DNA from 2 places in the Gordonia sp. J1A genome. Region 2 is predicted to be linked to the other one. Evidence: riboswitches for the same ligand, from Rfam matches in the RefSeq annotation. Region 2 holds a riboswitch; the other holds the start of a gene.
The links. Region 2 has a riboswitch for S-adenosylmethionine ahead of ACZ5QD_RS01790 (bifunctional o-acetylhomoserine/o-acetylserine sulfhydrylase). Riboswitches for the same ligand answer to the same signal wherever they lie in the genome.
Positions count from the first base shown of each region.

Region 1: linked by a shared signal. The riboswitch ahead of ACZ5QD_RS11850 (aminotransferase class V-fold PLP-dependent enzyme) and the one ahead of ACZ5QD_RS01790 (bifunctional o-acetylhomoserine/o-acetylserine sulfhydrylase) in region 2 are both predicted to bind S-adenosylmethionine.

Region 1 covers NZ_AP041607.1:2,532,507-2,535,911, forward strand. Annotated here, with positions in the region: gene ACZ5QD_RS11850 (aminotransferase class V-fold PLP-dependent enzyme) at 118-1,353, opposite strand; SAM riboswitch class IV at 1,371-1,484, opposite strand; gene ACZ5QD_RS11855 (hypothetical protein) at 1,783-2,358, shown strand; gene ACZ5QD_RS11860 (isochorismate synthase) at 2,382-3,405, shown strand, end outside.
Region 2 covers NZ_AP041607.1:370,614-374,018, forward strand. Annotated here, with positions in the region: gene metX (homoserine O-acetyltransferase MetX) at 1-517, opposite strand, end outside; gene ACZ5QD_RS01790 (bifunctional o-acetylhomoserine/o-acetylserine sulfhydrylase) at 566-1,876, opposite strand; SAM riboswitch class IV at 1,943-2,057, opposite strand; gene ACZ5QD_RS01795 (NADP-dependent isocitrate dehydrogenase) at 2,422-3,405, shown strand, end outside.

The DNA.
Region 1 (3,405 bases), 1.8 Mb from region 2:
CTCTGCAAGTATGAGAGGTGCCGACTCCCGGCCGCAACTGAGAAATTTCGGCATAAATGGACGTACGTCCCGCGCCCGCGAACCCCACCGCGCCCGCTGTGAAAGCGGACGAGAAATCTACCGCCGCACCAGATCCGACAGCGCGGCCAGCAGACGATCGACATCGTCCGACGACGTCCCGAGACCGAAGCTGGCCCGGACCGCACCGTCGGGGTAGCCCAGCTTCCGCAGCAGCGGATGCGCGCAGAACTTGCCGTCGCGCACGCCGATCCCCCGCGTCACCGACAGATATTCGGCGACACTGCGCGGGGAATGGTTCTCCACGGTGAAGCCGGCGATGCCGACGCGGTCGGCCGCATCGTCGAAGACCCGCAGCGGATGCACGCCGGGCAGCAGCGCCAACCCCTCGTCGAGACGCTGCTGCAACCGGTGCTCGTGATAGCCGATCTCCTCGAAACCGATGTCCTGCAGGGCCTGCGCCGCCGCTGCGAGCGCCACCACCCCCAGCGTGTTGGGAGATCCGGCTTCGTGACGAGCGGCACCGGTGTGCCACGCGACTCCGCCGTCGAGGTCGACGTCGGCGGTGGCGCCGCCGCCGGCCAGGTACGGTTCCGCCGCATCGAGCCAGTCGCCGCGGCCCACCAGCACGCCCGCACCGAACGGCGCGTACAGCTTGTGGCCGGAGAAGACGAGGTAGTCGATGCCCCAGGACGCGATCGAGACGGCGCGGTGCGGGACCAGTTGCGCGGCGTCCACCAGAATGCGCGCGCCGTGCCGATGCGCCGCCGCGGCCAGCCGTCCGATCGGCAGCACCTCGCCGGTCACATTCGACGCACCGGTGATCGCGAGCAACGCGGCGGGCGCGGCAGCGAGTTCTGCTTCGAGCCGCCCCACCGTCTCTTCGACGGTGCGGGCCGCCGGCACCACGCGAGCACGGCCGGTCCGGGTCCAGGGCAGCAGGTTGGCGTGGTGCTCGATGTCGAGCACCACCACGTCGCCGGGGGTGACGTGCGCGGCGAGATTGACGGCGTCGGTGGTGTTGCGCGTGAACACCACCGTGTCGTCGCTTCGACCGCCGACGAACCGCCGGACGGTCTCCCGAGCCTGCTCGTATCGCGCTGTCGTGACCTGAGAGAGATGGCCCGCGCCCCGATGCACGCTCGCATACTCGGTCAACGCGCCGGAGAGCCGTTCCGCGACAGACACGAGAGCCGGGGCCGATGCCGCGTAGTCGAGGTTCGCGTAGACGGTCTCGCCCCCTGCGGTGGTCGGCACCGTGGTGTCGGCACCGACCACCGGCGCGAGGGGACGAATGGGTGCCGGGCACACGGCCCGGTCGAGGATTGCGGTCATGACACGACTCCAGTAGATCTCCGCACTTGCCGGACGTCGGTCGACGCCGGCCGGGTCGTCACCTGGAGCACCCCACCGCGGTGGAGGGTTGCCGACCGGCCAGCCAGGGCTTCGCACCGGTTCTCGTGACCCGCCGTCAAGGATGCCGGTACGCGTCATTCGCGGAAAGCATTAAAACCACGGCGGGTGTAATCACCGGCGGATCCGCAGTTAGCGTGGTTTCAACATCCCTGTTCAGAAAGGCCTCCCGTGGTTCATCCGTCCGACCCGCAGTATCCGAGCGGCGCTCCCGGCCGGCCCCTGCCACAACCGCCCCTGACACAACCGCCACAGCCGTCGCCGTACGGGCCGCCCCACCGGTACGGACCCGCGCAGCCGCCGTACGCACCGAACCCCTTCCCGCCCGGCCCGTGGCCGCAGCAGCCGCCGGTGAAGGGTCCGAAGCCGATGTTCTTCGGCATCGTGGCGGTGACCGCACTGGTGGTCGCCGGACTGACGACGCTGCTGATCCTCGCCCCCTGGGACTCCGACCGCGACACCGGTGCGGCGCCGGAGACCACGCGGACGTTCGCGCTCAAGGGCGGGACGTCCGTGGAGGTCCGGGTGCCCGCCGGCTGGACCGCCGTCACCGACACCAACGACGGCGCGCCCGTCGTGGTGCTGCGGGCCGCCGACGACGACCGGGTGCTGTCGCAGATGTCCGACGACCTCACCTCGCTCGGCGAATCCGGCTCGGGGACCCCGGTACACACGGTGGTGGTGTTCGCCGACAGTTGCTCCGGAACCGCCTCCGTCGGCGAGTGGAAGACCAAGAGCCGTGACGACTCCGCGAACGGCCACACCGAGCAGTGGCTGTACGCGACCTCGAGCGTCGACGGTCGCACCTGCGTCAACATGTCGGGTGCCGACGCGGGCGCCGACCCCGTCTCCGCCGGATCCGCGGGCCGCGACCTCCTCAAGCGGTTGATCAGGGAGAAGCGCATCACAGCGACGAAGTCCGTCTAGCCTCTCGCGGGTAACCTGGCCAGGTGCCTGCCGGTCTGTCGTTTCTGCTGTCGAACACCGATCTCAACGCCCGCGGATTCGGAGTGCGCGCCGCGTTCGGCTCCGTGGCGCAGGCGCGAGAGGCCCTCGCCGCCGGCACCGTCGACTTCGTCGGCGGCGCCCTCGGCTTCGACACCGGCGGTCCCGCATCACTGATCGCCCCCGAACGGGTCGACTTCTCCCCCGCAGCCACTCCCGCCACGGTCGACGGCTCGGTGGTCGCGGAGGTCTCGGTGACCCCGGACTCGGTGCACCGCGAGCGAGTCGTCCGCGCACTCGACGCCATCGCGTCGGGCGCCGCCGAGAAGGTGGTCGTGGCTCGCAGTCTGGACGCGTCGCTCACCCGGGCCGTCGAGCCGGTCGAACTGATCGGCCGATTCACGGCCACTGCCGGCGGGTCGACGGTGTTCGCCGCCGATCTGAGCGCGGCGCCGGGACACGACGGCAACTGGCTGATCGGCGCGAGTCCGGAACTCCTGCTCCGCAAACGCGGTTCCATCCTCCAATGCGTTCCCTATGCGGGATCGGCCCCGAAGTTCGACGCCGCAGGCCGTCCCGTTCCGAACGCCGCCGAGGAACTCAGCCGTTCGGCGAAGGACTTGCGCGAGCACGCGTACGTCGTCGACTATCTGCGCGACCTGCTCCAACCGCTGTGCAGCCGTATCGCCATCCCCGACCGGCCGCAGACCATCTCCACCAACCACGTCTGGCATCTGGCGACGCCGATCACCGGAGAGCTGGCCGATCCGACGATCACGGCGCTGGAACTGGCGGCGCTGCTCTCCCCCACACCCGCCGTCTGCGGGACACCGACCGAAGCCGCGGCGCGGATCATCGAGGAGGTCGAAGGACCGCGGGAGTTCTACGCCGGAACCGTCGGCTGGTGCGACGCCGCCGGCGACGGGGAATGGGTGGTCTCGATCCGGTGTCTCGAGCTCGACTCGTCACGCACGAAGGTCAGCGCCTGGGCCGGAGGCGGCATCGTCGCCGGCTCCGACCCCGACGCCG
Region 2 (3,405 bases):
ATTCGAGGGCACGGGCACCGCCCATCGAGCCGCCCGCGACGGCGGCCAGCCGGCTGATGCCGAGTGCCTCCAGCGCGAGCGACTCCGACCGGACGAGGTCGCGAACGGTGAGCCGCGGGAAGCGTGACCCCCACGGCCTGCCGTCGGGAGCGAGGGAGCCGGGACCGGTGGAGCCGAAGCAGCCGCCGATCGCGTTCGGCGCCAACACGCACCATTCGTCGGTGTCGACCGCGCAGCCCGGCCCGATCAGTCCGTCCCACCATCCGGTCATCGAGAACTGATCGTCGGCCGGGCCGGCGACGTGCGAGTTACCGGTGAGCGCGTGCAGCGCCAACACGATGTTGTCCCGGGCCGCCGTCGGCGTGCCCCACTTCTGGAAGGCGACGGTGACGTCGGCCAGCGTGGCTCCCGAATCGAGAGTCAGATCGCCGATCGAGACGCTGACCTGAGCTCCGTCCGGACGGGTGGCCCAGTCGGGGTCGCTCACCGTCGTGGCCGGGTCGATACTGACCGACACCTGGCCTCCCTTCAGTGGACGAGACAACGGCAGTGGACGAGACAACGGCTACTTGACTCGCGCTGCCGCGGCGAACCCGGTGGTGAGGTCGGCGAGGATGTCGTCGATGCCCTCGATGCCCACGGCGAGCCGGACCAGACCCGGCGTCACACCGGCGGCCAGCTGCTCCTCCGGGGAGAGCTGGCTGTGCGTGGTGGACGCGGGGTGGATCACCAGCGAGCGGACGTCGCCGATGTTGGCGACATGGCTGTGCAGGGTCAGCGCGTTCACGAAGGCCTTGCCCGCCTCGACGCCGCCCTCGATCTCGAATCCGATGACCGCGCCGGCGCCCTTCGGCAGCAGCTTCTGCGCCCGTTCGTAGTACGGCGACGACTTGAGACCGGCGTACGAGACCGAGGTGACCTGGTCGTTGGCCTCCAAGAACTCGGCCACCTTCTGTGCATTGGAGACGTGGCGCTCCACGCGCAGGCTCAGCGTCTCGATGCCCTGAGCCAGCAGGAAGGCGTTGAACGGGGAGATGGCCGCGCCCGTGTCGCGCAGCAATTGCGTGCGCGCCTTGAGCGCGTAGGCCGGAGCCCCCAGGTCGGCGAAGACGACGCCGTTGTAACTCGGGTCCGGGGTGGTGAAGCCGGGGAACAGGTCTTCACCGTCGCGCTGGACGCGCCAGTCGAAGGTGCCGCCGTCGATGATGACGCCGCCGATCGCGGTGCCGTGACCGCCGATGTACTTGGTGGCCGAGTGCACGACGATGTCGGCCCCGTGCTCGATGGGATTCAGCAGATACGGCGTCGCGACCGTGTTGTCGACGATCAGCGGGAGGCTGTGCGCGTGTGCGACGTCCGCCACTCCGGCGATGTCGAGGACCTGATTGTGCGGGTTCGCGATGGTCTCACCGAACAGTGCGCGGGTGTTGGGCCGGATCGCCGACTTCCACGACTCGAGATCGTCGGGATCGTCGACGAACGAGACCTCGATGCCGAACTTCGGCAGCGTGTAGTGGAAGAGATTGTATGTGCCGCCGTAGATTCGGGGGCTGGAGACGACGTGTCCGCCGGCCTCGACGATGTTCTGAATCGCGTAGGTGGTGGCGGCCTGGCCGGAGGCCACCAAGAGGGCCGCGACGCCGCCGCCGAGAGCCGCGAGGCGCTGCTCGACGGTGTCCTGCGTCGGATTCATGATCCGGGTGTAGATGTTGCCCGGCTCGGCGAGCGCGAACAGGTTCGCCGCGTGGTCGGTGTTGTCGAACACGTACGACGTGGTCTGGTAGATCGGCAGTGCGCGTGTCTTGGCGGTCGCGTCGACTACCTGCCCGGCGTGCACCTGGGTGGTCTCGAAGCTCCAATTCGCGGCGTCAGACATGAGACGTCATTCTCTTTCTTCGGTCGGCGGCCCGGGGCGGGCCTCGTATGTTGGGTCCGACCCTCGGACCCGCGCTTGCTGCGGCGACTTCCGTCGCAGCCAGGTCATCACCCGGAGCACCCCACCGCGGATGGAGGGTTGCCGGTCAGCAAGCCGGGGCTGTGCGCTGACACTCATGACCTGTTGCTGAGGATATATCAACTCGATGCGGCTGTTGAAACGGCTTCACCGCCCCTGGTCGTAAATCTGTCGACTCGGTGGGCGATGTGGTAGGACCGCGCAAAAGCGGCGACCGGTGCGAGCGGTCGGTCTCGGCGCGTCGGCGCTGTGTTCAAGGAGAACTGCTGCCGCACAGGGCATTCGGCGCGGATCTGCGGAGGCGCGGCGGTGCTTGCACGATCGCTCGGTCGCTGAGCTGCTCATGGGATATGCTGGTTAAAACAGTACGCGCGTTCTGTTTGGAGCCCGCCGCGCCGAACGACCGTCCGTATTACGTTTGAGGACGAGTGGCCGGCGGTCTACTGCTGAGGAGGGCACAGAGCCATATGGGCAAGATCAAGGTCGAGGGCACCGTCGTCGAACTCGACGGCGACGAGATGACGCGAATCATCTGGCAGTTCATCAAAGAGAAGCTGATCCACCCCTACCTCGACATCGATCTGGATTACTACGACCTCGGGATCGAGAACCGCGACGCGACCGACGATCAGGTCACGGTGGACGCCGCGCACGCGATTCAGAAGCACGGTGTCGGCGTCAAGTGCGCCACCATCACCCCCGACGAGGCCCGCGTCGAGGAATTCGGTCTCAAGAAGATGTGGCGATCGCCTAACGGCACCATTCGGAACATCCTCGGCGGCACCATCTTCCGGGCTCCGATCCTGATCTCGAACGTGCCTCGGCTGGTACCCGGCTGGACCAAGCCGGTGGTCGTCGGGCGTCACGCCTTCGGCGACCAGTACCGCGCCACCGACTTCAAGGTGCCCTCGGCGGGCACGGTCACCATCACCTACACGCCCGACGACGGAAGCGAGCCGATCGAGCACGAGATCGTCCGAATCCCCGAGTCGGGTGGCGTCGTGATGGGCATGTACAACTTCAACAAGTCGATCGAGGACTTCGCGCGGGCGTCGTTCAACTACGGACTGCAGCGCAACTATCCGGTGTACCTGTCCACCAAGAACACCATCCTCAAGGCCTACGACGGCGCGTTCAAGGACATCTTCGCCGACGTCTTCGAGCGTGAGTTCAAGGCCGAGTTCGATGCCGCGGGGCTGCACTACGAGCACCGGCTGATCGACGACATGGTCGCCTCGTCGCTCAAGTGGGAGGGCGGCTACGTCTGGGCGTGCAAGAACTACGACGGCGACGTCCAGTCGGACACCGTGGCCCAGGGCTACGGCTCGCTCGGACTGATGACCTCGGTTCTGATGACACCCGACGGCCAGACCTGCGAGGCCGAGGCCGCGCACGGTACCGTGACCCGGCACTACCGGCAGCACCAGCAGGGCAAGCCGACGTCGACCAAT